One region of the Serratia liquefaciens ATCC 27592 genome, then DNA from elsewhere that is predicted to be linked to it. Evidence: predicted binding sites of a transcription regulator. Region 1 holds the regulator's gene; each other region holds the start of a gene.

Region 1 (7,410 bases):
CCTCCGGCAGTTGTTCCTTGTCGTTGTGCAGGAACAGCTCGGCTTTCAGCATCGGGTAAATCAAACCAATCTGGCGCAGCAGTTCAGCGCGAGATACCCGGCGATGGTGCATCACGATGGTGGCAATCAGTGACGGCAGAACCAGCAGGTGATGGATATTGTTGCGGTAATAGGTCATCAGCACCGCCTGCTCGCGCGGCAGAATGATGATATCGCCGATGTTATCCTTCTCCACCTCGAACTTGTTCATGTTCAGCGCGTGATCCAGCAACTCATCCGGCGTTTGAGTCGGCACGGTAACGTCATCGGCATAAGGCACGTTGCGCATCAGTTGCAGATAGCATTCCAACTGTTCAAGCAACTGCTCGCGGGTCAACGAGCGCTGGCGAGAAGCCAGTAACGCCGTGGAACACAGGTTCATGGCGTTGGCCGCTGCGGCATTGTTGATGCGCACCATAATCTTGGCCGCCAGATCGTTGACCGTCGGCGTCAGCCAGCTTGGGCGCTGGGATTCGATCGGGTCAATCGATTCGCGCCACTGCGGCACATTCTGGTTCAGGTAGGTGGTCAACGGCAGGGGATCGCCGAAGTTCACGTAGCCCTGGCCGAGATTACGCAGTTTGCGCAGGCCGCGCAGCATCTGCAGCAGGCTCTCTTTTTCCTTGGTGGCGCCACGCAGCTCTTTGGCGTAGGTTCCCACTTCCATCACGTGCTCGTAACCGATGTAGATCGGCACTAGCGTGATAGGGCGGGCCCCGCCGCGCAGCATCGCCTGAATGGTCATCGACAGGGTGCCGGTCTTCGGCTCCAGCAAACGCCCGGTACGGGAACGCCCACCTTCGACAAAGTACTCGACCGAGTAACCGCGGGTAAACAGCTCGCCGAGGTATTCACGGAACACCGTCGAGTACAGCTTGTTGCCTTTGAAGGTCCGGCGGATAAAGAACGCGCCCAGGCGGCGGAAGATCGGCCCGGCCGGCCAGAAGTTGAGGTTAATACCGGCAGCAATGTGCGGCGGCACCAGGCCCTGGTGGTACAACACATAGGACAACAGCAGATAGTCCATGTGGCTGCGGTGACAGGGTACATACACGATCTCGTGGCCGTCCTGCGCCAGCTGACGTACGCGTTCGGCGTTGGTGACGTTGATGCCCTGATACAAGCGGTTCCAGGTCCAGCTCAGCACACGGTCGGAAAGGCGCACCGTCTCGTAAGAGAAGTCGGCGGCAATCTCTTCCATCAATGCAATGGCATTTTGCTGGGCTTTTTCGTGGGAGATCTTTTTACTGCGCGCTTCGTCTTCGACCGCTTTTTCGATCGCTTTGGACGCCAACAGCTTGTTGAACAGGTCCTGACGGGCCGGCAGGCTTGGGCCTACGGCAGCCAGACGCTGACGCGAGAAGTGCATCCGGGCTACGCGAGCCAGCTTTTGCGCGATGATCTTGTCCGTACCGTGCTCGGTCGCCATGCGGCGCAGCGAAACGGTATTGGAGAAGCGCACAAAGCTATCGCGGCCGAGCCACAGCACGGCAAAGAATTTCTGCACGCCATTTAGCAAGCGCAGATGCGGTGTGCCGTGGCCTTCGCGCCCCGGAGAGCGGCCAAACATCACCGAAACCGGCAGCATCTGAATATCGAGATCCGGGTTACTGCGGTGCAGATCCAGATAGTCGTGGAACAGTTTTACCGACTCTTCTTTCGGCGTGTAGTAGCGGAATACGCGCGGGCCGTCGTGAATAAACACGTGGCTGGGCAGCACGGTGCCGTCTATTTCCAGCGGTTCGAGAGGATCGGGCAAATCCTGCGCCAGGCACTGGGTGCGCAGCGTCAGTAAATCCGCCTTGGAATTATAAGGTAAAACATACAAAATCGGCCGTGAGGGATCCAACCCTAACTCCGTGACCGGATCTGAAGGGATAACCTTACTTCTTACCAACAATTTGAGTGGTAAATTCAATAGTTTATAATAAATTTTACGCCAACCTGACATAACAACGTGAAGCCTCTTGTTAGCAATGCGCCGCAAGCATACCAGAAACCGGGTAGCAGATCTGTGGTGTTGGAAAACCGGGAGCCGTGAGCGCTTCCTGGCCTAGACTGTTTAATTATGACTTACCTCTGCGAAAGGCACTAAAAACATGACGAACCAAGCAACCGGCTTGACCCGTATTATTAAAGCCGCCGGCTACTCTTATAAAGGTTTTTCCGCTGCCTGGCAGCACGAAGCGGCGTTCCGCCAGGAGTTGGTGGTGACCGTGCTGGCTATCATACTGGCGATTTGGCTGGACGTGGGTGCGATAGCGCGCATTTTACTGATTGGGTCGGTGGTGCTGGTGATGATTGTCGAGATGCTCAACAGCGCGATTGAGGCGATTGTTGACCGGGTGGGGACCGAGTATCACGAGCTGTCCGGCCGGGCCAAGGATATGGGGTCGGCGGCAGTTTTGCTGGCGGTTATTTTGGCGCTGTTTGTTTGGGGCACGGTGCTGTGGCAGCACTTTGTCTGAGCAGAGCAAGCTCGTTGCGATCCGGGTCGCTAATCCCTGATTTTTATTCATTCTTCGGTTCCCAAGCCGCACTTACCTGTATATACTCACAGCAAGACTGTATAAACAAACAGGGGGCGGAATGAAAGCACTAACTACCAGACAGCAAGAGGTCTATGATCTGATTCGCGATCATATTTCGTCCACTGGCATGCCGCCGACGCGTGCCGAGATCGCCATGCGTCTGGGGTTCCGTTCGCCAAATGCCGCAGAAGAACATCTGAAAGCGCTGGCGCGTAAAGGCGTCATCGAAATCGTCTCCGGCGCTTCGCGCGGCATTCGGTTGCTGATGGAAGATGAAGAGGGTTTACCGCTGATTGGCCGCGTGGCTGCCGGTGAGCCGCTGCTGGCGCAGCAGCATATCGAAGGTCACTACAAGGTGGATCCTTCCCTGTTCAAACCGAGCGCGGATTTCCTGCTGCGGGTTAACGGCATGTCGATGCGTGATATCGGTATTCTGGACGGTGACCTGCTGGCGGTGCATAAAACTCAGGACGTGCGTAATGGCCAGGTGGTTGTGGCGCGCATCGAAGATGAAGTTACGGTCAAGCGGCTGAAAAAGCACGGTAACGTGGTTGAGCTGCTACCGGAAAACAGTGAATTCCAGCCGATTGTGGTTGATCTGCGTCAGCAGAACTTCACCATTGAAGGCTTGGCGGTCGGCGTGATCCGCAACGGCGACTGGGTTTAACCCATAAGCCTGCACGCTGCCCTTTGATTTAAATCGCCCCAGCTCTGGGGCGATGTCATTTCTGATCGATTAAAACCGCATTGCCACGGGAACATTTCACTATGCGCCTGCTCTCCGCCTTCACCAGCGATACCGATAAAGCCTTGTGGCGCCTGGCGCTGCCCATGATCTTCTCCAATATCACCGTGCCGTTGCTTGGGCTGGTGGATACCGCAGTGATCGGTCACCTCGACAGCCCTGTTTATCTGGGCGGTGTGGCGGTGGGAGCGATGGCGACCAGCTTCCTGTTCATGCTGTTGTTGTTCCTGCGTATGAGCACCACCGGTCTGACTGCGCAGGCTCTGGGCGCACAAAACCCACAGGGATTGGCGCGCGCCTTTATGCAACCGCTGCTGCTGGCGGCGTTGGCCGGTGTGGCCATTGTCTTGCTGCGCCATCCGCTGATCGAACTGGCGCTGAAAATCGTCGGTGGCGACGAGGCGGTGCTGGAGCAGGCCCGATTATTCCTCGAGATCCGCTGGCTGAGCGCGCCGGCGGCATTGGCGAACATGGTTATCCTGGGCTGGCTGCTTGGCGTGCAATACGTACGTGCGCCGGTGATCCTGCTGATTGTCGGCAACTTATTGAATATTGTACTGGATATCTGGCTGGTGATGGGGCTGGGCTGGAACGTGCAAGGTGCGGCGACGGCGACCGCTATTTCTGAGTATGCCACGCTGCTGCTGGGCTTATGGCTGTCCTGGCGGGTCATGCGCCTACGTGGCATTTCCATGCCGATGCTGCGCACTGCTTGGCGCGGTAACCTGCGGCGTTTGCTGGCGCTGAACCGCGACATTATGCTGCGTTCCCTGCTGCTGCAGCTGTGTTTCGCTTCTTTGACCATCTTCGGTGCCCGGCTTGGCGGCGAAGTAGTGGCGGTGAATGCGGTGCTGATGAACTTACTGACCTTTACCGCCTATGCGCTCGACGGTTTTGCCTACGCGGTTGAAGCGCATTCTGGCCATGCCTATGGCGCGCGCGACGATAGCCAACTGCGCAAGGTGTGGCGTGCGGCTTGCCGACAAGCCTGTCTGGTCGCGTTGGCCTTTGGCCTGGTTTATGCCGTTGCCGGTCAGCATATTATCGCCGCCTTGACCTCGTTACCGGAACTGCGTGCGCTGGCCGGCCACTATCTGCCGTGGCAGGTGGTGCTGCCATTGGTGGGCGTATGGTGCTATTTGCTGGACGGCATGTTTATTGGCGCCACCCGAGGAGCAGAAATGCGCAACAGCATGGCAGTGGCAGCGGCCGGCTATGGTTTAACGCTGCTGACCGTACCCGTCTTGGGCAATCATGGTTTATGGCTGGCGCTGGCGGTCTTTCTTTCTCTGCGCGGCATCGCGCTCGGCTGGATTTGGCACCGCCACAGGCTGCGCGGTACCTGGTTTGCCGCGGATCCAACGGCTCACAATGAGACGTTATCATAAAATTAACTAATGTTTTTTATTCATATTGAGTTACATATTATCGCGTCGATTTAGTCCCGCTTACTGACTGTTATTTCGGGTGTTTTACTGCATTTTGTTAGTTTGTTGAATTTTTATTCTGGTTTTTTGTTTTTTATCGATATCTGTTGCTATAGTTAATCATGTGGCTGGCGGAATGAATTGGAATGACATTCCCTTCATTTTAGGTCAATTGACCATGATTATTACTCAGTTAAGCCCAGCGACAAGTTTTTAAAACTGACTAATCACAGGTAACGGAGAGGTTATGAACAAAGATCAAGCCGACGGTAACTGGAAGCAGTTTAAAGGGAAAGTAAAGGAAAAATGGGGCAAGCTGACCGATGATGATTTGACGGTCATTGAAGGGAAACGCGAACAGCTTGTCGGTAAAATTCAGGAACGCTACGGCTACCAGAAAGAGGCGGCCGAGAAAGAAGTGAAATCCTGGGAAGACCACAACAAGTATCGCTGGTAGTGCGATAGGCCGCAGCGGATTGCGGCCGTAAACTATGCTGATGGCCAGGCGTTTCAATCCCCTTGACGCTATGGCCGAAGGTACAGGGAGGTACCTGATACCCTCTTATTTCTTCTTGATAGCGATGCTGTGATCGTGTTCGCCGCAATCATGTTTGCTATCGCAGGCTTCTACCTCAACGCAACCCTCACACAGGCCATGGGCTTCTACCACGCTGTGACGCAGGGCAAATCCTGACTCTTTAGCCAGCTTTTGCAGCGTCTCTTCGATCCCTTCGGTTGTGCGCTCAGTCACCTGGCCGCAGCGATCGCAAATGAACAGTGCGGAAGTATGCATCGGCTGTTCGAAATGATGGCACAACACATAGCTGTTCGCCGATTCCACGCGATGAATAAAGCCTTGTTCCAACAGGAAATCCAATGCACGGTAAACCGTGGGGGGTTTGGCCTGGGGTTCGGCTACGCGCAGCAAATCCAGCAGGTCGTAAGCGCTGATGGCACCGGGCTGTTGTGCCATCAGGCGTAACACTTCCAGCCGCTGCGGTGTCAGTCGCACATTGCGTTGCTGACAGAGTTGTTCAGCCTGCGCCAGCAGCTTTTCCTGGGTGCTTGAGTTCATGGCAAATTTCCCGGTACGTAAAAAAGCCGATTTTACCATGCTTCAGCCAAATCGCCGAGAGTCGGCCACTTTTCTGCCAGTATGGCGCATTAAACGTCCGGTTTAGCGCCCGTTGTTAGCCAGAAATGTGATGGTATTCACGATGTTCCGTGCCGTTCTCGCAGGCTATGGCTTCGCGTAGGCTCTTAGGCGGTCAGCGAACGCTGTAATTGACTGGCCAATCTGACCATTTCCACTGCTGGATTATGGCCAATCAGCATGAAGCTGTGTCTGCTATCGGACCAATAGACCACATTCATTCCCAGGCGTTGTTCGCTCTCGGCGGGCTGCGACTTGCCCGGTTGCTGGATAATACACAGTGCCAAAACACCGTACCGCGCATCCAACCAGGTTAATTGAGCAATACGGCGATCGTCGTACGCCAGCACACGGGCGTTTTTCAGTTCGGCCCCTTGCAACGTCAGTTGCGACAGAGGAAGCGCGATGCCCAGCCGATCACCGGTGTGCTGTAGTTGACTGGCAATCTGCGCTGCGGAGCCTTCAAAACCCATCAGCGTTTCCGGGCTGTACAACGCCATATATTGAGCGACCAGGCTCCGCCAGTTGTCATCCGGTTGGCTGAGCTGCAGATAGGCGCGATCGCCTGCGATGCCCAATGCCAGAAAAGCGACGGCGGCGGCAATCAGGCCACGGCGGCTGACGCTATGCGGTGGTGCAGAGGAGGCTTGCGGCCAGTCTGCCTGCAATCTTTGTACCGGCGCTTCATCAAGCAAAGGCGCAAAGGCTTGCTTAAAGGGCAAGCTGCTGCGCTCCAGCAACGACAAGCGTTCAGCCAACGCCGGTTCGCCGGCCAGACGCTGTTCCAGCCGGTGGCGTTGCTGTGGGTCCAACTGATTATCCAGATAGGCGACCAGCAGTTCATCCGTTGCGTAGGCGGAACTCATGATTGTTCTCCTTTTACCTGCGGGGTACGGGTTTGCAGCAGGCTGTCGTTCGCCAACCGCAGCCGTGCCGCCGCCAGACGGCTCATGATGGTGCCAATGGGCACACCCAGCACCTCAGCGGCTTCCCGGTAAGAAAGTTCCTCCACGTACACCAGAAACAACGTATTGCGCTGCGCCTCCGGCAGTTGATTAACCCGTTGCATCACTTCATTGGCCCAAATCGGCTGCTCGCCGTTTTCCGCACCGGCCAGTTCGTCAACGTCGACAAAGCCCTGTCCCTGGCGAATGTGCTGAGAGCGGACCTCGTTCAACCAGATGGAGTGAAGAATGGAAAATAACCAGCGGTCCATACGCGTTCCCACGGCAAACTGTGCGGCGCGTTCCAACGCCCGCACGCAGGTGGCCTGCACCAAATCGTCGGCTACGTCCCGCCGGTGGGAAAGCACCAAGCCATAGCGCCACAGGCGGGAGAGATATTGGCCGATTTCGTTGCGGATCGCGTCGCTGCTGATGTTTGCCTCCGGGGTTTACGATTCAGGGTGATGATCGATAGCCGCCGCCAGATCTCGGTACTCTTCACAACCGGTACCGCACAGCGATTGAATAACCTTAAGCTGCTCCTTCGCCAGGTCCTGACGCCCTTTGATCA
Region 2 (7,410 bases), 550 kb from region 1:
TATGTGCGCTGGTTTACGCAGCGGCGGTGATCGCCAACCTGTATATTCCGCGCCTGCCTGCGGCACATCCGGCGACGTCATGGACGCCACGTGCCATGACTCGCGCTTTCTTCAACGCCTGTGTGGTGCTGTGGCGCGATGGGCAAACCCGTTTCTCATTGATTGGTACCAGCCTGTTTTGGGGCGCAGGGGTCACGCTGCGCTTTCTGTTGGTGCTGTGGGTGCCGGTGGCGCTGGGTATCGCCGATAACGCCACGCCGACGTTGCTGAATGCTATGGTGGCGGTGGGGATTGTGGTTGGCGCCGGTGCCGCGGCTCGCTTCGTTACGCTCGAGACCGTGAAACGCTGTATGCCGGCCGGGATCTTGATTGGCGTAGCGGTGGCGATATTCGCGCTGCAAACTACCCTGCTTAGCGCCTATGCGGTACTGCTGATTATCGGCGTCTTGGGCGGCTTCTTTGTGGTGCCGTTGAATGCGTTGTTGCAAGAACGAGGCAAAAAATCGGTGGGGGCAGGCAACGCGATCGCGGTGCAAAACCTTGGCGAGAACACCGCCATGCTGTTGATGCTCGGGCTCTATTCGCTGGCGGTGAAAGTCAGCGTACCGGTGGTCGGCGTGGGGATCGGTTTCGGTGTGGTTTTCGCGCTGGCGATCGGCGCGCTGTGGTTGTCGCAACGACGGGCAAAATAATCAAAGGGGCGCGGTTTAGGCGCCCCTGATTATTTAGGGGGCAGGAATGGTAAAGCGGGTGTGGATCTCTTCCAGCCCCTGAAGCACGTCTTCATTCAACACCAGGTCGAAACTGTCGATGTTGGTTTTCAGCTGTTCCAACGTGGTGGCGCCCAGCAGGGTACTGGCAACGAAGGGTTGCTGGCGAACAAAGGCCAGGGCCATCTGCGAAGGATCCAGTCCGTGTTTTTTGGCTAATGCGACGTATTCGGCAATCGCCAACTGCGTTTGCGGGGCCGAATAACGATTAAAGCGGCTAAACAGCGTATTTCGCGCACCGGCCGGTTTGGCGCCGTTCAAATACTTGCCGCTCAGGGTGCCGAACGCCAGGCTGGAATAGGCTAACAGTTCGACGCCTTCGTGCTGGCTGATCTCCGCCAGAGCAATCTCAAAACTGCGGTTCAACAGGCTGTAGGGGTTCTGAATTGAGACGATGCGCGGCAGCTCATGCTTTTCAGCCAACTGCAGGTAACGCATCACGCCCCAAGGCGTTTCGTTAGACACCCCGATATAACGAATTTTACCGGCGCGCACCTGCTCGGTCAGCGCTTCCAGCGTTTCCAGCAGGGTGACGGTAGCCTTTTCGTCAGTGTACTGGTAGTTGAGCTTACCGAAGAAGTTGGTCGCGCGCTGCGGCCAATGCAACTGGTAGAGATCGAGATAATCGGTGTTGAGGCGTTTCAGGCTGGCGTCCAGCGCGGCACGGATGTTTTTGCGATCCAGCGCCTGCTGCGGACGGATACTGCTGTCAGTCCCGCGCACCGGCCCGGCGATTTTGCTGGCCAGCACCAGTTTCTCACGGTTGCCGCGAGCCTTGATCCAACTGCCGATGTACTGTTCGGTCAGCCCCTGGGTTTCAGGGCGGGGCGGTACCGGGTACATCTCTGCGGTATCGATCAGGTTGATGCCAGCGGCTAATGCATAGTCGAGTTGCGCGTGGGCATCGGCTTCACTGTTCTGTTCGCCAAAGGTCATGGTGCCCAGTCCCAGCACGCTCACTTCTAAAGAACTGTGGGGAATACGGTGGTATTGCATTAACGGCCTTCCTTTCGTGTTAGCGCTTACGGGCTATACACCCGATAAAACAGGAGCCAAACAATCTGCAAGGCGGTGATATCGCCTTTGCCGACTATAACCAAGCCGAGAAGATGGGGGAAGTGGATTCAGTGCGGGGAGGGCTATCGCGCAATGCGGGGGCGATAGCCGATCGGGAAACTAGCGTTCGATGACCTGTGAAACCTGATCGCCGTTGATCTGGCGATGGTTGCCTTTTTCGTCTTTATAGCTGATGAGGCCGGTATCTTGGTCAATCTCTGGCTTGCCCTGAGTCAGGATCATATTGCCGTCTTTGGTCGCCATCACGTAATCGCTGGAGCATCCCGCCAACCCGGCGGCCATCACCAACGCAGACACTGCCATTACCCACTTTTTCATCCTGCGGATCCTCAGTTATGTATGCAAAAAGAAGCTTCTTTCTAGATTAGCAAACTATAGATGCATCGTGTTTCGGATAAGTCCTTATCTCTGTAAGAGAAAGTGACATTGAAACTGTGCGGGGGATACAAAAATATTAACGGGAGCGGCTTACGCTCGCTCCCGTTGGGGGATTACTCAGAGGCGGGTTTTTTCTTGCTGCGCATCAGGTTGAGCGCTTCTACCGACATCGAGAAGAACATCGCAAAGTAGATGTAGCCTTTAGGTACATGCACCTGGAAGCTTTCCAGCATCAGGGTGAAGCCCACCAGGATCAAGAATGCCAGCGCCAGCATTTTCACCGAAGGGTGGCGGTTAACGAACTCGCCAATCGGCCGGGCGGCAAACATCATAACGCCCACGGCAATCACTACTGCTGCCATCATGATAAACAGATGATCGGACAGGCCTACCGCGGTGATCACTGAATCCAGGCTGAAAATGATATCCAGCAGCATGATCTGCACGATGGCACCGAAGAAGCCGTGCACTTTAGTGTGGTGCTCTTCGTCCGACCCTTCGATGGTTTCATGGATCTCTTTACTGGCTTTCCAAATCAGGAACAGCCCGCCCAGCAGCAGGATCAGATCGCGAGCCGAAACGCTGTGATCCATGATGGTAAACAGCGGATGGGTCAGACGGATCACCCAGGCGATAGAGGCCAACAGCCCCAGACGCATTAACATTGCGCCGGCCAGCCCGATGCGACGCGCCTTGTTCTGCTGGGCTTTCGGCAGTTTAGACACCACCAGGGAAAGGAAAATAATGTTATCAATACCCAGAATGATCTCAAGAATGGTCAGCGTACCTAACGCTAACCAGGCATTGGGATCCATAATCCATTCGAACATTGCCTAGCCACACCTTAATAAAAAGCAAAGGCTGAATTATACGCGTTTATTGATACGGCGACACTGTTAGCTAAACACAGCCTAAACAAAAGCGATCAGATTAAGAAATGTCTTGCCAGCAGCGCGGCGGTGAAACTTTTTTTCAAATAGAAACCGCGCGGTAATGTGAGGATCGGCTGACCTTGTTCGCCGATGGCTTCGGTCAGGGCTTTACCGTTGGCCGCCTTGGGGCGTAGTTGCAGCACTTCACCGTGTCGTGCGGTGATCCGTTCTACGTGACCAAGCACGATCAAATCCATCAGCTCTTCCCAGTCGCGGCGCAGCATCTCTTCTTCTTCTTCGTTCGGGCTCCACAACAGTGGTGAACCTATGCGCCGCTGTGCCAGCGGAATCTGCCGCTCGCCTTCCACCGGGATCCACAGCACCCGCGCCAGCTTATGGCGTACGTGGCTGCTGGCCCAGGTGACGCCGCTGTTGCCGGTCAAGGGCGCTACGCAGACGAAAGTGGTTTCCAGCGGCTTGCCGGCGGCGTCTATCGGGATGGTTTTCAGCTCGATGCCCAACTCGGGAAAATCCTGTTCCGGCTTGCTGCCGGCCATGGCGCCAAGATACTGCTCCAGCAGCATGCCAACCCATCCTTTATCCCGCTTCAGGTCTTTGGGAATAGGCAACTGCGCACGTGTCGCCAGTTCTCCCAACTGACAGCCGGCAAGCTGCTGCGCCCGTTCAAACAGTTGCTGTTCATTTTCTGGAGGAGGGGGCAGAGGAGATAAAAACGCCATAATGCGAACCTGCTAGATTTGGTTGAAAAACGTACTGTATTTGTACACAGCGAACCTTGGTGGGCAAGGTCTGGGGAAAAGAATAATAGTAGCATGATTTTCCATGACTTTTTTCCCGCTACATGACGGAGGAAAAATTCAGGGCGATGCTTGTGCACCTGAAGCCACCGACAATAAACAGGATCTTACACCTATTTATCCACAGATTTATGGGATAACCCAAATTTTTACCGATCACTGGTTCGATTTACAGCCTTGACTCAGGGTTTTTTTTGCGAAATTGTCCGTTTTGTGCGTAACTCATACGGATAATCTGTGGATAAAAACGACGTTGGTGGATCTTTCGCCAGGGTAAGATCCTAAACGGATATAGATCACATTTTTACTCTGTATAGGGTTGTTGATAAATAAATAACTTTATGTTTTTAATGATGTATTTTTGTTTTTGTTTTTATGGTGATTTTGAGTTCACCAGAGTTTTACCGGCTTATCCCTTGAGTTCTTCACACACCTATCCACAGAAAAAGTGAATAAAACCGCGTGTAAACGGCTTCACATGTTTATAACTTTGCCATTATCTGTGAGTTATCCCAATGTTATCCGGTCTGCACCGCCGCAAAGCAGTGGTTTACCGCCTGTAGCTTGTGTGAAACAATCAGGGTATCTATGCGAATTTAAGCTTATCGAGGTAGTCCGGTGATCGATGATGATGGCTACCGCCCGAATGTTGGTATCGTAATCTGTAATCGTCAGGGGCAAGTCCTGTGGGCTCGCCGTTACGGTCAACACTCCTGGCAGTTTCCCCAAGGGGGGATCAACCCCGGTGAAACCGCAGAACAGGCAATGTACCGTGAGCTGTTCGAAGAAGTGGGGCTGAGCAAAAAGGATGTGCGTATCCTGGCCTCAACCCGCAACTGGTTGCGCTATAAATTGCCAAAACGTTTGGTGCGTTGGGACACAAAGCCGGTTTGTATCGGCCAAAAGCAGAAATGGTTTCTTTTGCAGTTAATGTGCAATGACGCTGATATCAATATGCAACGCAGCAGCACGCCGGAGTTTGACGGCTGGCGCTGGGTGAGCTTTTGGTATCCGGTGCGCCAGGTGGTGTCGTTCAAACGCGACGTTTACCGCCGGGTGATGAAAGAATTCGCCGTCACCGTGATGCCGATGCAGGAGCAGGCAGCGCAGCGGCAGACCCCCGCTTATCGCCGGAAGAGAGGTTAAGTTAAGCCGACTATGCTCACGCGCTTGCGAGAAATTGTTGAGAAGGTGGCCGCGGCGGCCAGCCTGACAGATGCGCTGGATCTTTTGGTCAATGAAACCTGTCTGGCAATGGATACGGAAGTCTGTTCCATCTATCTGGCAGACAATGACCGCCGCTGTTATTACCTGATGGCGACACGCGGGTTAAAAAAACCGCGTGGGCGCACTATCGCACTGGCCTTTGATGAAGGCATCGTCGGCCTGGTTGGGCGCCGTGCGGAGCCGATTAACCTGGCGGACGCGCAGAGCCACCCCAGCTTCAAATATATTCCCCAGGTGAAGGAGGATCGGTTCCGATCGTTCCTCGGCGTGCCGATCATTCATCGCCGCCAACTGCTGGGCGTATTGGTGGTTCAGCAGCGTGAGCTGCGCCAGTTCGACGAAAGCGAAGAGTCTTTTATGGTGACGCTGGCCACGCAAATGGCCGGTATCCTATCCCAATCGCAGCTTAACGCTCTTTTTGGCCAGTATCGCCAGACGCGCATTCGTGCGCTGGCGGCATCGCCAGGCGTGGCGGTGGCTGAAGGTTGGCAGGACAGCAGCCAGCCGTCACTCGATCAGGTTTACAAGGCCTCAACGCTCGATACCGCCAGCGAACGTGAACGCCTGACCCAGGCGTTGGAAGAAGCCGGGGCGGAATTCCGCCGTTTCAGCAAGCGCTTTGCCGCCAGCTCGCAAAAAGAGAGCGCGGCGATTTTCGATCTTTACTCTCACCTGCTGAACGACGCCCGCCTCAAGCGTGAACTCTTCGCCGAGATCGATGCCGGCTCCGTAGCGGAATGGGCGGTGAAACAGGTGATCGAAGTCTTTGCCGCCCAGTTCGCCAGCCTGCAAGACACCTACATGCGCGAGCGCGCCAGCGATCTGCGCGCGCTCGGTCAGCGCCTTTTATTCCACCTCGACGATACCACTCAGGGCGCAACCCAGTGGCCGGCGCGTTTTGTGCTGGTGGCCGATGAACTGACCGCTACCCTGTTGGCAGAAATGCCACAGGACAGGCTGGTCGGCGTGGTGGTCCGCGACGGTGCCGCCAACTCACATGCGGCTATTTTGGTGCGGGCGATGGGGGTGCCGACGGTGATGGGGGCGGATATCCAGCCTGCATTGCTCAGCCAGCGCCTGCTGATTGTCGATGGCTATCGCGGCGAGCTGCTGGTTGATCCTGAGCCGGTGCTGGTGCAGGAATACCAGCGGCTGATCAGCGAAGAGCTGGAATTAAGCCGATTGGCGGAAGACGATGTCGAACAGCCGGCTCAGCTCAAAAGCGGCGAGCGAGTGCAGGTGATGCTCAACGCCGGTCTTAGCCCGGAACACGAGCAATTGCTGGGAGGGCGCGTCGATGGCGTCGGCCTCTACCGTACCGAAATTCCATTTATGCTGCAGAGTGGCTTCCCTTCCGAAGAGGAACAGGTCGCCCAATATCAGGGTATGTTGCAGCTCTATCCGAACAAGCCGGTGACGCTGCGCACGCTGGATATCGGCGCCGATAAGCAACTGCCTTATATGCCTATCAGCGAAGAAAACCCCTGTCTGGGTTGGCGCGGTATCCGCATCACCCTGGATCAGCCGGAAATCTTCCTGATCCAGGTGCGCGCCATGCTGCGTGCCAATGCCGGTACCGGCAATCTGGGCATTTTGCTGCCGATGATCACCAGTCTGGAAGAGATCGACGAGGCCCGACGCCTGATCGACCGCGCTGGGCGGGAAGTAGAAGAAGTGCTGGGGTATGAAATTCCCAAACCCAAACTTGGCGTAATGCTTGAAGTGCCGTCGATGATCTTCCTGATCCCGCATCTGGCCGGGCGGGTGGAGTTTATTTCGGTTGGTACCAACGACCTGACCCAGTACCTGTTGGCGGTGGATCGCAACAATACCCGAGTGGCTTCGCTGTACGACAGCCTGCATCCTTCCATGCTGCAGGTGCTCAAGATGATTGTCGTTCAGGCCCAGGCCGTCGGGCTGCCGGTAGGGTTGTGCGGTGAACTGGCTGGCGATCCCATGGGGGCCTTGCTGCTGGTGGGCATGGGCTACCGCAACCTGAGCATGAACGGACGTAGCGTGGCGCGGATCAAATATCTGCTGCGGCATATTGAGCTCTCCGACGCCGAAGTGCTGGCGCAGCGTGTACTCAGTGCTCAAATGACCACTGAGGTGCGCCATCAGGTGGCGGCGTTTATGGAGCGGCGTGGCATGGGCGGGTTAATCCGCGGTGGCAAGTAACGCCGCAGGCTGACTGATTTTTTTACAGAACTTTTCCCAGCAGTCCAGTCCGGAGACGCTTAAGCTTATGCTATTATCCGCCTCCTCACT
Region 3 (7,410 bases), 2.2 Mb from region 1:
ATCATGGCATTGACCCCAACCGATTTACCGGAGCCGGTGGTCCCCGCCACCAGCAGGTGCGGCATTTTAGCCAAGTCGGCCACCACCGGTTCGCCGGAGATGTCTTTACCCAGAACGATCGCCAACGGCGATGGATTATCGCGAAATGCCGGGCAATCCAGCACTTCTCGCAGATAGACCGTCTGACGTTTAACGTTAGGCAACTCCAGGCCGACGTAGGGCTTGCCGGGGATCACTTCAACCACACGCACCGCGGAAGTTGACAGTGAACGCGCCAGGTCACGCGACAGGTTGGAAATACGCGCTGCTTTAACGCCCGGCGCCAGATCCAGTTCAAAACGGGTAATGACCGGGCCTGGTAAAATGTCTACCACGTCGGCTTTTACCCGATAATCGGCCAGGCTGGCTTCGACCAAACGCGCCTTCTGTTCCAACGCGAAGGAATCCACCGGCTCAACCTCTTTCGGCGCTTCGGTCAGCAGATCAAGCGTCGGTAGAGGCGTGGTCGGTTTTTGCAACGGCATATCGTTGCGCATCAGGAACGGGTGGATCAGGCTGTCCATTGCCGGCTGCTGCGGGGCCGTCGGCGCCGGTTGCGCTACAGGCTGCTGATAGGCCGGTGGTTGCTGTTGCGCTGCCGGTTGCTGATAAGCAGGTTGAGCGGGCTGATAAGCTTGCGCCGGCGGAGTCTGAGGTTGCGTTGGCGGCGCATAAGCCGGCGCGGCTGGCTCAAACTGGCCGAAAGGCACATCATCCTCGCGTTCGCTTTGTTGCTCAATGCGATCTTCAAGCTGTGGCGACAGGGTGAACAGTGGCTCAACCGGGCCATCGTCAACCAAATCATCCATCGGCGAGAAGCCGAACGCATTACGAGTATCTACTGGCGTAGTTGGCTGTACCGAAGGCGCAGCCTCTTGCTGCCCATAGCGCTGATTCTGCTGTTCGGCAAACGCCTGACGCAGTTCGGCCTCTTGCAGAGCAGCCTCATCATCCTGGTTATCCTGCGCGTACTCCTCGCCATAACGTTGGTTTTGCTGCTCGGCAAACGCCTGACGCAGCGCCGCTTCCTGCAAAGCTTCATCGTCTTGATCTGACGGAAGAGCATTGGCATTCGGCAATGGCTCGTCGTCCCCACGGTTACGCTGTTCCTGTTCGGCCATTCGCTGCGAAGGCAGCTTGATGCCGTAAGAAGCCAGTTCACGCCGGGTTGGGATGCGCACCGGATTCGGACGCGGCAACTCAGGCCCCAGGCCTTGTTTGACCTGCGAGTTAGCGTCGCTGGTGGCCGTAAAGGCCGGCATAAAGGTATTGGCGGCAACAGCGCCGGCAGCTGCCGTTGCTGCAGCCTGCGCCTGAGGTTTCACGCTGCCGAACGAGGGCACTGCAGGCTCACCGGCACTGAAACCGGCCGGAGCACTGACGTCAGCGCTATCGCGTTGAGCGGCGGAGAAATCAAACGGAGAACGATCGTGCGACGGTGATGCTGCCGGTGCGTCCCAGTTCCCCATACGCGGTTCGTCATCATCCTGGTAAGGATCGGCCGGACGCGTTACCTTCGGCGTCGGCGTCTCTTCAGGAATTTCAAATGAATACAGCGGTGGAGCACTGTTTTCCGCTGGCGTACTCATCGGACTCTGGTTCACCGAGGCCGGAGCCGTTGGAGCTACCGTAACCGACGGCGCCTGTGCCACAACCGGGGCTGCGGTAACAGGTTCACGAGCCACCGCTGGCGCGACAGGCGCGACATCGGCATCTTCGTCGTCATTCGCCCGCAGGCCGCTGAGCAATGGATCCTCAGCCTCTTCCGCCGCAATTTTGGCGGTTTCCGTCACCGAAGGCGCTGAGAACAAGACGTCGTCTTCCGCCGCGTTGGCCGCAGCCGCCGTCGAGGCCGCAGCAAGCGCTGCCCCTTTCTCTGCCGATTCTGGCTGATCTTCGACGTAACGGTCGTCATCATCGTGATAACGATCGTCACGGCGCGAACGGTTGGTCATAAAGGTGGCCGTCCCCAGCACCACGCCGCCGATCCTCTCGGCAATCACCAGCCATGACCAGCCGGTAAACAGCGTAAGGCCCGCCGCCCAAACGCAAAGCAGCGCCAAGGTTGCGCCAATGCCGTTGAACCAGGGGAGCATGGCGTTGCTCAGCAAACTGCCGATAACGCCGCCGGAGGCAAAGTAATAGAGATCGTCGACGTTCAGAGCCGCCAGGCCACACGAAGTGAGCACCAGCGCCAATGTGCCGATCAGGCGCAGTGAAAGCGCAAAATAATCGATGTATTCGCCGCTGCCGCGCTGACGATAAGCCGCCCAGCACAACACCAGCATGATCGGCGGTATCGCATAGGCGAGTACCCCGAAGGTGAAGAACAGCGTGTCGGCCAACCAGGCCCCGACGCCACCGCCCAGATTATGAATAGGCTCATGCCACGCGGTCTGCGACCAGCTTGGGTCAGAGGGATTGAAACTGACCAAGGCAGCCATGAGGTAAATGGCAAATATGGCTACCACAATCAACACAGCTTCGAGCAAACGGCGACCGCTGCTGAGTTTTCTCAAGGTAACTTCTTTATCTTCTGTATATTCCTGGCTCAAGAAAGGCTCTCCAGGTTCCTGTTAGCTGACATAGCAACAGCGCCGAGAAGCTTCCCCGGCGCTGAAACTGTATGGATAAACAGGAGTGTAACCAATTTAATCAGGTTTTGCACCTGCACCCTACCGTGTTTTGATAACCAGACGGTTGCTCTGTTTCACTTCTTCCATTACCACGTACGTACGGGTGTCGTTAACCCCCGGCAGACGCAGCAAGGTTTCACCAAGCAACTTACGGTAAGCGGACATATCCGGCACGCGGGTTTTCAACAGATAGTCGAAATCACCGGACACCAGATGACACTCCTGAATTTCTTCAAGCTTCTGAACTGCTGAGTTGAATTGCTCAAACACATCCGGCGCACCGCGGTTCAGCGTGATTTCCACGAAGACCAACAGGGACGCATCCAGATAATGCGGGTTGAGCAACGCGGTATAACCATGAATAAAACCCTGGCGCTCGAGGCGGCGCACGCGTTCTAAACATGGGGTTGGGGATAACCCCACGCGCTTCGAAAGTTCAACGTTCGAAATACGCCCATCCTTTTGCAGTTCGTTGAGGATGTTGCGGTCGATACGATCGAGATCTTTACCCGGGCGTTTCTTATTGTCTGCCATTATTATTGTCTCTCTTATTTTCTTCCCTGCACTTGCCACACCCTAGCCAACGTCAATGTGTAAGGGCTCGTTCCAAGCGAAGACCCGATGCCTGTCATATGCTTCACTACCATCATTCACCGCTGTGCAGCCTGTCTGTCAAACTCTGCACAAGGTGTTTTAAGCAAGAAGAAAGGTGCCATCCGCTTGCGCGATGTTCCTCCCCTGCCGCACGCAGATCCGGCAACGGCGCAAAATCCTGCGCCAACGCCGCAAATACGTACGATTTACTGCAGGTGGGAGGATAATTTCTTCTTCCTATGATGTTTTCGCAAATGCGCAGCGGATTGTCAAAGTAAAAGAAGCAAAATCAGAAGAACGTACCGTCATGAAAAGTTAGCACCCCGTTTTTAGTTATGAATCGCTGGCTTAAAAACGCCGTGGGCAAGGCACTTAAACCCGCTTAATGTGCTGTTTCCGGCCGTTTGAGTGCCAAACGCCCGCAAGCGGCTTCCATAAGTTAAATTGCTGCGTTTTGCGCTCGCTTAAGCAGCAAAACAATAATTAATAGGCAATGACTATCAAACAAATCGTTAACAACATCCCCTGACGCTTTTTTTAATGCCGCATTTTCCCTACAATCGAATCCATTGTCCGCCATTGTGGGAAAAGAGGTTATTCATGGGCACGGCTAAACACAGCAAATTATTGATTCTGGGCTCCGGCCCGGCTGGCTACACCGCCGCGGTTTACGCAGCGCGCGCCAACCTGAGCCCGGTGCTGATTACCGGTATGGAACAAGGGGGTCAGCTGACCACCACCACCGAAGTGGAAAACTGGCCGGGTGATGCCGAAGACCTGACCGGTCCGGCGCTGATGGAGCGTATGCGTGAGCATGCAGAAAAATTCCAGACCGAGATCGTGTTTGACCATATCACCAGCGTTGATCTGCAGAACCGTCCATTCCGCCTGTTTGGCGACAGTGGCGAATACACCTGTGACGCGCTGATTATCGCCACCGGCGCATCAGCCCGCTATCTTGGCCTGCCGACAGAAGAAGCCTTCAAAGGCAAAGGCGTTTCCGCCTGCGCTACCTGCGACGGTTTCTTCTACCGTAATCAGAAAGTCGCCGTTGTAGGCGGTGGCAATACGGCGGTAGAAGAAGCGCTGTATCTGTCCAATATCGCGGCCGAAGTTCACCTGATCCACCGTCGCGACAGCTTCCGTTCAGAGAAGATCCTGATCAACCGGCTGATGGAGAAAGTGAAAAACGGCAATATCGTGCTGCACACCGACCACACTCTGGACGAAGTGCTGGGTGACGAAATGGGCGTTACCGGCGTACGCATTCGCAGCACTAAAGCGGAAAATGAAACGCGTGAACTGGCGCTGGCCGGCGTGTTTATCGCCATCGGCCACAGCCCGAACACCAGCATTTTCGGTGGCCAGTTGGAGCTGGAAAACGGCTATATCAAGGTGCAGTCCGGCATTCACGGCAATGCCACCCAAACCACCATTCCGGGCGTATTCGCCGCTGGCGACGTGATGGACCACATCTACCGCCAGGCGATCACTTCCGCCGGAACCGGTTGTATGGCTGCGCTGGACGCAGAGCGTTATCTGGACGGTATTGCCGACGCAGAAGTTCTGTAACGGCACAGACTGTCATCCTGAAAAGCGGCTATTTATTAGCCGCTTTTTTTTGTATCTCAAACACCATCAGGCGGGTCTTCGATGCAGAATCTTCTCCACTGGCGTCTGTTGGTTGCCGTAGCCGACAGCGGCAAGATCACCCTGGCGGCAAGTCAATGCGGCATGACACAGTCTGGCGCCAGTCAGGCTATCGCTCAGTTGGAAGAGGCGTTGAACACTCCGTTGTTGGTTCGGCTGCCGCACAGCGTTGCGCTAACGCAAAGTGGTGAACAGATTGTCAGCCATGCCCGCACCATGCTGGCCGAACTCAATGCAATCCAACACTGCGCGCAGCAGGCGCAAAGCTCGCACGCCGGCAAAATACGCCTTGCCAGTTTCCCTTCAGCATTTGCGCTGTTGTTACCCCCGTTGCTACGCAAATTTCACCGCCGCTTTCCCGCCATTGAACTGGTGCAGTTGGAAGGTACCGATCTGGAGGTCGAAAACTGGCTGGCATTGGAAGCTGCCGACGTGGGCATAGTGTTGAATCCGAAACCGGAACGGCAAAGCCACCCGCTGGGAAAAGACCTATGGCTTACCGTGACGGCCACTGATCATAAGCTTGCCAGAAACCGCCAGCCGATAGATTTCAATGAACTGGTCAAACAGCCGTTTGTCTTGGCTACCGGAGGTTGCCAGCTCAATGCTCAGTTGCTGGCGCAGCAGGCAGGTTTGGCGCTGACGGATGTCCGCGTCACCGTCAGTGACTGGAACACCGCGCTGACGCTGGTACGTGAAGGGATCGGCGTATCGCTGGTGCCCGCATCGGTGATACCGGCCGATACGCCAGGCATTTGCGCCCTGCCGCTGAGCGCGCCACTTTATCGCCATTTTGGCCTGGTTTGTTCATTCGCCGGTGCAAGCTCCGCGCCAGTACAAACTCTGTTGCACTTTCTACAGGATCATTTGCCGTTGCCCATCAGTAGCTGAGCTGATACCGGGTTTCTGAGATTCTAATTTTTCTGTCGGCGGCGCCGACGGCATTCTGACGGCCAAGCGATGTCGCTTTTTGCCTCAGGAATATGTCGATGAAACTCTATTTTGCGCCCGATACCTGCTCCCTCTCGCCACATATCGTGCTGCGGGAATTGGATTTGCCGTTCGAACTGATCCGCGTCAATAACCGCACCAAGCGCAGCGCCGACGGCGGAGACTTTTATCGGGTTAATCCCAAAGGTTACGTCGCCGCGCTGATGCTGGACGACGGACAGGTGATCACCGAAGGCACTGCCATCGTGCAGTATCTGGCGGATATGCGCCCTGAGGCCGGGCTGGCCCCACCAAACTCGACCTTCGAACGGGTGCGCTTGCAGGAGTGGCTGAACTTCATTACCTGCGAGATCCACGCGGGATCCAGCCCGCTGTTCAACTCAACCCTGGCGGAAGAGGTCAAAATGCTGTTTCGCGACAAGCTGCGACGCCGCCTCGATTTTGTTGCTCAGACGCTGGACGAACCGGCGTTTCTATTGGGAGAAACTTTCAGCGTCGCGGATGCCTATCTGTTTACCGTACTGCGCTGGATGGATCAGTTTTCCATCGACCTAAAATGCTGGCCATCGATAACCCGTTATATGTCGCTGATTAGCCAGCGCAGATCCGTGCAAACCGCCCTGGCGGCGGAAGCAGCCAGTCAAGCGGTGCCCTAATCCTGCTGTCGCGGTCTGTTATAGCGATATTTGACCGCTTTATTATTTTCAGTCTGCCGGGTGAAGAGGTAACATTGGCCTTCACTTGTTCGCTTCAGGTTGGGGCAAACACTTTTTTTAACAGTACGTTAACCTTGCCTGTAACAATAGGCACCGGCGACGCAGACTCATATCTGATGAAAAAAACCAGACAGCAGCAATTAACCCGTTGGCTCAAAACTCAGAGCACCTTGGCGCAGCGTTGGTTGCGCCTTTCCATGTTGTTGGGGCTAATCAGCGGCATGCTTATTGTCGCTCAGGCATGGCTGTTGGCCGCCCTGCTCCACGCCCTGATTATCGAACAGGCGCCACGTGAACAGTTGATTCCGTCGTTTATCTGGTTGGCTGCCACCTTCGCACTGCGGGCCGTGCTGAGTTGGCTGCGTGAACGCGTCGGCTTTATCTGCGGACAAGTGATCCGCCAGCGCATGCGTCAGCAGGTGCTGGATAAACTGCAACAACTCGGCCCCGCCTGGATCCAGGGAAAACCGGCCGGCACTTGGGCCAGCATCATCGTCGAACAGATCGAGGATATGCAGGACTACTATTCCCGTTATTTACCGCAGATGTATCTGGCGGTGTTTATCCCGCTGCTGATCCTGATCACCGTATTCCCGATCAACTGGGCCGCCGGTCTGATTCTGTTGACCACCGCGCCGCTGATCCCCATGTTTATGGCGCTGGTCGGCATGGGTGCCGCCGATGCCAACCGACGCAACTTCGTGGCGCTGGCACGGCTGAGTGGTAACTTCCTCGACCGCCTGCGGGGGTTAGACACGCTGCGCTTATTCAATCGGGCGCAGGCGGAAACCGAGCAGATTGCCAAATCGTCTGAAGACTTCCGT
Region 4 (7,410 bases), 2.6 Mb from region 1:
GTGCGGTTCGCATTGCTTCTTCTACGGTGATCCAGCACAGCCGCTGGAAACCGGTCGCGCTGGCGGGCAGCGGCGAAATCTTGCTTTCGCTGATGATTTTTATTGGCTGGCCGGTGCCGCATCGGATGACGGTTCCTTTTTGTATCGGCGTGATGATCCTGCTTTCCGGCTGGGCACTGCTACGCATTGCCCGCAGGCTGGAAAGCTTCTCGCTAAATCAGAACCCGCAGTTAGCCACTCAGCCGCAAACCAATGACGCTAATCCGCTCAGGGTGTATGTCTGGACACCGACAGGATCGGCAAAAGATGCCCGCAGGCGTTACATCGTCGATCGCTATATCGCGGCGGTGGACGGCAGCGGCAATATATCCACTGGCCATGCCGCCCTGGCGTTGGCACCGGACGTGTATATCAGCCACTATCCGCTTAACGAAATCAGCCAGTCTGCACAAGATTTCCGCCGGCTATTGCACTCCGGCGAACAAAACAACGTCGACGGACGCTTTCTGCCCGATTTGCAACAGGAAGTGGCAGCCTGGTGCCCCCCGGACAAAAGAATACAGTTTCGCCGTTACAACTCGACGGCATTACGCGCCTTCTGGCAGCGTTATCGTCAGGATGCCACTTACAATCTGACTCGTCGCAACTGCTCCACCACGGTTATTCAGGCGCTCGATAGCGCGCTGGAAGGTGTACTGGGCGATAAACATCTGTGGCGGCGTTTCCTGTTGCTGATACTCGATCCCAACCTGTGGATGTTGGCGGTGCTGCGCAGCCGTGGCGAAAGCATGACCTGGACACCGGGGTTGGTGCTGGATTATGCCCGCATGCTGCAACAGGTTACCGAACGCCAGCATCAGCGCTGGTGGCTAAAAGTGCAGGAGATGTGGCGCATCCTGCGTTTCGGCAAAGCTCAGCCACGCAGGCAAAAATTTTAGTCTCAACGCCGGCGATGATAAAGTGTCGGGCACATTCACCGGCAGGAGTTAACCGATAATGGCCTATTCGCAACGCATTGAAACCGCTATTTTTGATATGGACGGTTTATTGATCGATTCAGAACCGCTGTGGCTACAGGCAGAACTGGATATCTTTGGCGCACTGGGGCTGGATTTGTCAGACCGCCACAAACTGCCGGATACCCTGGGTCTGCGCATCGATCTGGTGGTGAAGATGTGGTACCAGGCCATGCCGTGGCAAGGGGTGTCGCAAGAAGAAGTCTCTGCGCGTATTATCGAGCGCGCCATCGAGCTGGTGCGTGAAAAACGCCCCCTGCTGCCTGGCGTACAACAGGCGCTGGAGCTGTGCCGCAGCCTGGATCTGAATATTGGCCTGGCCTCCGCCTCACCGCTGCACATGCAACAACAGGTGCTGCAGATGTTTGACCTCGAAGGCTACTTTGATCAACTTGTCTCCGCCGAATACTTGCCTTACAGCAAGCCGCACCCGGAAGTGTACCTGATCGCCGCCGAGCGCCTGGGCAGCGATCCCCTGCGCTGTATAACGCTGGAAGACTCGTTCAACGGCATGATTGCCACCAAGGCCGCGAGGATGCGTTCTATCGTGATCCCTGCGCACGAGTATCGCCATGATGGCCGTTGGGCGCTGGCCGACCACAAGCTCGATTCCCTTGAGCAACTGACCTCCGATCATCTGGCCTGATTTTCACGGCATCGGCTTACTGCCGGTGCCGCTAACCTGACTTCTCCCGCCTTTTCGTTGCTTAAGTTCAAAATCTGGCTGCACGTCATAAAATAAATAAAACATTATTTCATTTTTATTGAGTTACTGTAGCGGCCTCATTATGCTGCAGTTCAAGAAAGTCGCCGGACGTTAGGCACAGGCTGTCACTGCCACGCAGCCTTACGCTCTCGTCCGGCGCTTTCTCCTACGCCCATCCCCTTACCGCAGAAAAAGCGTACAGCACTTGGCCATTTAAGTAACAAGCCGTTGTAAAACCGGGAAAAATAAACAATTGGTTACAGGGTAACTGCTTCCACTACTGGGAATTTTCCCATATACTGGATAAATTAACAGTTTATCAGCCGGAACAGCAGTATGACCGCGGAAGGACATCTTATTTTTTCTGTCGCTTGCGCGATTTTCGCCAAGAAGGCCGAGGTGACCCCAGAGCTGGCAACGGGCGACTGGTGGCACATCATCCCTGCCGCGCTGTTGACCTCACTGCTGCCCGATATCGATCACCCCAAGTCGGTATTGGGCCAACGGTTGCGCTGGATTGCCATTCCGATATCGCGCGCCTTCGGCCACCGCGGTTTTACCCATAGCCTGCTGGCGATCGCCGGCGGCATGGCGTTGTTCCAGCTTGACGTGCCGCGCAGTTGGCCGATTCCGGCCGACGTCTTGCATGCCATGATCATCGGTTACTTCAGCCATCTGCTGGCGGATATGCTCACTCCCGCCGGCGTCCCCTTACTCTGGCCATGCCGCTGGCGTTTTCGTCTGCCGCTGCTAAATTCTCAGAAAGGCAATCAGCTTGAGCGCGCCCTGTGCCTGTGCCTGGTGGCTTTCGCTATCTATTGGCAGGGCGGATGCACCATCCCAGTGCAGTCTTATTTTGAACAAATAAAAAATATCAGACTGTGATCACATAAAAACGGACACTTAATAACCGCAGAGTGCATAAATTAAACAAATTTACGCAATGAGTTATATCAAATTCCATTTGGATATAAGTGAGCCGTTAAGCAAACTGTTACGATATTTAGTATCGCTACGCCATGGTGCATAGCCATTTTCATATAAGAAAAAATTTTGGAGACATTGGGGATGAATTTTCCGCTGGTTATTAACGTGGTGATTTTTGTCGCCCTCCTTTTGCTGTTGGCGCAAAGCCGCCATAAGCAATGGAGCCTGGCGAAAAAGGTACTGGTCGGCCTGGTCATGGGTGTGGTGTTCGGTTTGGCACTGCAGCTGGTGTACGGTTCGGACAATCCGGTACTGAAAGAATCCATCAGCTGGTTCAACATCGTCGGTAACGGCTATGTGCAACTGCTGCAAATGATTGTCATGCCGCTGGTCTTCGCCTCGATTCTGAGCGCGGTCGCCAAGCTGCATAACGCCTCTTCCCTGGGGAAAATCAGCTTCCTGACTATCGGCACCCTGTTGTTCACCACGCTGATTTCGGCGCTGGTGGGCGTGCTGGTAACTAACCTGTTCGGTCTGACCGCTGAAGGCTTGGTGCAAGGGGCGCAGGAAAGTGCGCGTCTGTCCGCAATCCAAAGCAACTATGTGGGCAAACTGGCCGACCTGACCGTACCGCAGATGGTGCTGTCCTTCATTCCTAAAAACCCGTTCGCCGATTTGACCGGTGCCAGCCCTACCTCAATCATCAGCGTGGTAATCTTCGCGACCTTCCTGGGTGTGGCGTCGCTGCAGCTGCTGAAAGACGACAAGCCAAAAGGTGAGCGCGTGCTGGTCGCTATCGACACCCTGCAGGCCTGGGTGATGAAGCTGGTGCGTCTGGTGATGAAACTGACTCCGTATGGCGTTCTGGCGCTGATGACCAAAGTGGTTGCAGGCTCTAACGTTCACGACATCATCAAACTGGGTAGCTTCGTCGTGGCTTCATATCTGGGTCTGGCGATCATGTTTGCGGTGCACGCTGCCCTGCTGGCCTTCACCGGCGTTAATCCGCTGAAGTTCTTCCGCAAGGTATGGCCGGTCATCACTTTCGCCTTTACCAGCCGCTCCAGCGCCGCCAGCATTCCGCTGAACGTGGAAGCGCAAACCCGTCGTCTGGGCGTACCGGAATCCATTGCCAGCTTCTCGGCCTCGTTCGGCGCCACCATTGGCCAGAACGGTTGTGCAGGCTTGTACCCAGCGATGCTGGCGGTGATGGTGGCCCCAACTGTCGGGATTAACCCGCTGGACCCGGTGTGGATCGCGACCCTGGTCGGTATCGTCACCATCAGCTCCGCCGGTGTAGCCGGCGTGGGTGGCGGCGCGACTTTCGCTGCGCTGATCGTACTGCCGGCAATGGGTCTGCCAGTGACGCTGGTTGCCCTGCTGATCTCCGTTGAACCGCTGATCGACATGGGCCGTACCGCACTGAACGTCAACGGCTCTATGGCGGCAGGTACCATCACCAGCCAACTGATGAAGCAAACAGACAAGTCCATTATGGACAGTGAAGACGAAGTGGAACTGGCTCACCAGTAAATCTCGTCGGCAATAAAAAACCGGGGCTTGTTCGCAGCCCCGGTTTTTTTATATCTGCAATCCACTCAGGGCCGTTCGCCCGCCGCCAGTCGCTGATTGATTTCAGCAATCACATCCGGCAGTTGTGCCAATGTATCAATCACGTAGTGCGCACCGGCGGAATACAGTTTATCGGTTGCCAAAGCGCGCCGCTTGTTAACTTCCGACTCACTCATTTGTTGGTATTCCTGCCAGGTAGCACCAAACTCGTTACCCGACAGCGCCAGCCCGATGCTCCACATGCCTGCATTCAATCCTTCGCTGATACCCGGCACTGCATCATCCACTTTCACACAGTGCGCCACCGAATCGATACCCAGCGTAATCACGTTTTGCAGCGCCATCCACGGGCCTGGACGCCCACCAGCGGCCAAATCGTCAGTCGCAACCCAGTGATCCGGCGCGTAACCTCGCAGCGCTGCTGCCGGCGCCAGCACTTCCATCACCGCCCGCGGATAACCCGAACAGGAACCTATCTTGATGCCCTGCTCACGCAATGCAGCAATCACCTGTGGCACACCCTCAATCGGATCGGCAAAGTCGACCACCTTGGCGATTTGCAACGGCATAAAAGCCTGATACAGCGCGTCAATGTCCTGATGACTCATGGAGCGGCCCAACTGCTGCCGCCAACGTGCATCCACCTCGGGCAATTTGCCCAAAGCCTCAATGTGCTGCCATTTGCCCAACCCCATCGGAATGCGCGCCTCCGCCAGGCTGATGTCGATATCAAAGGTCTGCTTAAAGGCTTCAACAAAAATCTGCGTTGGCGCAAAGGAGCCGAAATCTACCGTGGTGCCGGCCCAGTCGAGTATTACTGCGTTAATCTGACTCATGCTCATCCTCATTGCTCCCAGTACATTGCCTGCCCGACCGCGGCCAGCAAACGTTCGATATCCTGCGGGTAAACTTCGCCGATATTGCCAATGCGGAAGCAGTCGCTCTGCGATACCTTGCCCGGATAGATGACAAAGCCCTGCTGTTTCAGGCGCTGATAGAACTCGGTAAAACGGTAAGTGTCGGCCTTCGGTGAATAAAACGCGGTGATGATCGGCGAGTGCAAATCATCCTCCAACAGGGTTTCGAACCCCAGCGCGCGCATCCCAGCCACCAGCCGCTGCTGGTTTGCCCGGTAACGAGCGTGGCGGGCATCGATCCCCCCTTCTTGCTCCAGCTCGCGCAGCGCCTGAGCAAACGCCAGCACCGTATGCGTCGGCGAGGTAAAGCGCCATTTGCCGGCATTATCTTCCATACAGCGCCACTGGGCATACAGATCCAACGACAGCGAGCGCGAGCGCCCCGCGCACTTATTCAGTTCATTGCGGCGGGCAATAACAAAGGCGAAACCCGGCACGCCCTGAATGCATTTATTGGCCGAGCTGATCAGATAATCAATGCCGAGCGCATCGACATCCAGCGGAATACCGCCGAAACTGCTCATCGCATCCACGATCAGGGTTTTGCCATTTCGCGCCGCCAGGCCTGAGACGCGCTCCAGCGGATTCAGCATTCCCGTGGTGGTTTCACAATGCACCATGGCGATATGGCTGATGCCAGCATCGCCTTTCAATACCGCCTCCATCGCCTCAACATCCGGCTCATTCACTTCACCACAGTTGAACGCATGGTGATTGATGTCCATCAATCGGGCCATTTCGATCATCCGCGCACCATAAGCGCCGTTATTGACGATCAGCAATTTGTCCTGCGGCCCCATTACCGTGCCCAATACCGCTTCGACCGCAAAACTGCCGCTGCCTTGCAACAGCACTGAGGTGTAGCCCGTTGACCGAGTCGCCAGCGCCTCGAGCTTCTGACGAATGCTCTGCACCACGCCCAGGTTGTAATCTTCATCCCAGGTACAGCTATCGAACAGCATCGCTTCCTTCACCGTTTTTGAGGTGGTCAACGGGCCAGGGGTTAACAGCAAATAATCGTGCTCAGACATCTCATTCACCCAATTGGTCTATACCAGATGAGTATTATACTGACCGCAACCCGGCCTTCGGGTCAAACGCCAACCGCAGGTGAAACAAAAAATTCATCTGGGCATGTATAATGAGCGCGTGCCGAAATGCGATAGCGAGATGAAATGAAAGAACATCTGGGTGAGTTGCCCCACTACCTGCAAATCAAGGAACAGCTACAGGCGCGTATCACTCGCGGCGCGCTGCAGGCGGGCGATAAGCTGCCTTCCGAGCGTGAACTGTGCACCATTTTCTCTACTACTCGTGTCACCGTACGGGAAAGCCTGGCGCAGTTGGAAGCCACCGGTGCCATCTACCGCGCAGACCGCAGGGGTTGGTTTGTTACGCCGGAAAGGTTGTGGTTGGATCCGACGCAGAACACCAACTTCCACCGGTTATGCCAGGAGCAGGGGCGCACGCCGCGCACTGAGCTGTTGTCCGCCGAAAAAACCGCGGTGCCTCTCGACGTCATGCGACCATTAGCGCTGGAGCCGAGTGACCCAATTTATCTGCTGCGCCGCGTACGCTATGCCGACGGCCGGGCTATTTGCTATTGCGAGAACCACTGCCTGCCGCAGCGGGTGCCTGAATTGCTCAACCAGGATCTTAACGGCAGCCTCACCGAGATTTATCAGCAACGGTACAATTTGATTTACCACCGGATGCACCTGTCGTTTTACCCTACCGCCCTGCCATACGCCGCCGCCACTGCGTTGGGCGCGATGGTTGGCCTGCCCGCACTGCTGCTACGCCGGTTAAACTACGACCAGCACGGGCGAATTCTCGATTTTGATATCGAATACTGGCGACATGACAGCCTGCGCATTGAGGTCGATACGCTGTGATCTCTGCACTGTGCCAAACAAAAAAGGGCGCCGCCGGTGAATGGCTGCGCCCTTGATTTGGTCAACTGACGGGATCAGTACGGGTAGTCGTGATAGCCCATTTGCTCAGAAATGTTGCGCGCGGCGGTGTGCAGACGTTTGACGTAATCTGCCCTGGCATCTTCAGAGTAACGAATCGACGGGAACGAAATGCTCAGGCCGGCGGTCACTACGCCAAAGCGGTCAAATACCGGCACCGCAATACAGCGCAGCCCTTCTTCTTGCTCTTCGATGTCCTCACCCACACCCTGTTCACGCACTTGATCCAACAGCGACAGCAGCGCCCCGGCATCGGTCAGGGTGTTCGGCGTGCTGCGGGTAAATTCAATCTGCGACAG

What was found. Region 1 encodes LexA, which represses DNA repair genes until DNA is damaged. Its sites were predicted from a motif close to TNCTGTATGTACATACAGNA; they were not measured.
Region 2: a site for LexA is predicted at 3,870-3,889, ahead of mutH (DNA mismatch repair endonuclease MutH). Genes of this name have one in related genera too.
Region 3: a site for LexA is predicted at 2,660-2,679, ahead of M495_RS07900 (DNA translocase FtsK 4TM domain-containing protein). Genes of this name have one in related genera too.
Region 4: a site for LexA is predicted at 2,020-2,039, ahead of M495_RS10165 (metal-dependent hydrolase). Genes of this name have one in related genera too.

The regions. Positions count from the first base shown of each region.
Region 1 is NC_021741.1:4,723,888-4,731,297, reverse strand. Features, by position in the region: gene plsB (glycerol-3-phosphate 1-O-acyltransferase PlsB) at 1-1,990, opposite strand, end outside; gene M495_RS22030 (diacylglycerol kinase) at 2,139-2,507, shown strand; gene lexA (transcriptional repressor LexA) at 2,629-3,237, shown strand; gene dinF (MATE family efflux transporter DinF) at 3,339-4,703, shown strand; gene M495_RS22015 (CsbD family protein) at 4,990-5,199, shown strand; gene zur (zinc uptake transcriptional repressor Zur) at 5,305-5,817, opposite strand; gene M495_RS22005 (anti-sigma factor family protein) at 6,003-6,761, opposite strand; gene M495_RS22000 (RNA polymerase sigma factor) at 6,758-7,246, opposite strand; gene M495_RS21995 (tetratricopeptide repeat protein) at 7,289-7,410, opposite strand, start outside.
Region 2 is NC_021741.1:4,172,626-4,180,035, reverse strand. Features, by position in the region: gene lplT (lysophospholipid transporter LplT) at 1-692, shown strand, start outside; gene M495_RS19575 (NADP(H)-dependent aldo-keto reductase) at 726-1,766, opposite strand; gene M495_RS19570 (YgdI/YgdR family lipoprotein) at 1,947-2,165, opposite strand; gene M495_RS19565 (TerC family protein) at 2,339-3,055, opposite strand; gene mutH (DNA mismatch repair endonuclease MutH) at 3,151-3,837, opposite strand; gene rppH (RNA pyrophosphohydrolase) at 4,534-5,061, shown strand; gene ptsP (phosphoenolpyruvate--protein phosphotransferase) at 5,074-7,320, shown strand.
Region 3 is NC_021741.1:1,694,875-1,702,284, reverse strand. Features, by position in the region: gene M495_RS07900 (DNA translocase FtsK 4TM domain-containing protein) at 1-2,594, opposite strand, end outside; gene lrp (leucine-responsive transcriptional regulator Lrp) at 2,715-3,209, opposite strand; gene trxB (thioredoxin-disulfide reductase) at 3,870-4,841, shown strand; gene M495_RS07885 (LysR family transcriptional regulator) at 4,923-5,810, shown strand; gene gstA (glutathione transferase GstA) at 5,909-6,526, shown strand; gene cydD (heme ABC transporter permease/ATP-binding protein CydD) at 6,703-7,410, shown strand, end outside.
Region 4 is NC_021741.1:2,168,647-2,176,056, reverse strand. Features, by position in the region: gene M495_RS10175 (HdeD family acid-resistance protein) at 1-938, shown strand, start outside; gene hxpB (hexitol phosphatase HxpB) at 997-1,662, shown strand; gene M495_RS10165 (metal-dependent hydrolase) at 2,059-2,607, shown strand; gene M495_RS10160 (L-cystine transporter) at 2,791-4,182, shown strand; gene phnX (phosphonoacetaldehyde hydrolase) at 4,248-5,057, opposite strand; gene phnW (2-aminoethylphosphonate--pyruvate transaminase) at 5,066-6,169, opposite strand; gene phnR (phosphonate utilization transcriptional regulator PhnR) at 6,314-7,033, shown strand; gene kdgR (DNA-binding transcriptional regulator KdgR) at 7,108-7,410, opposite strand, start outside.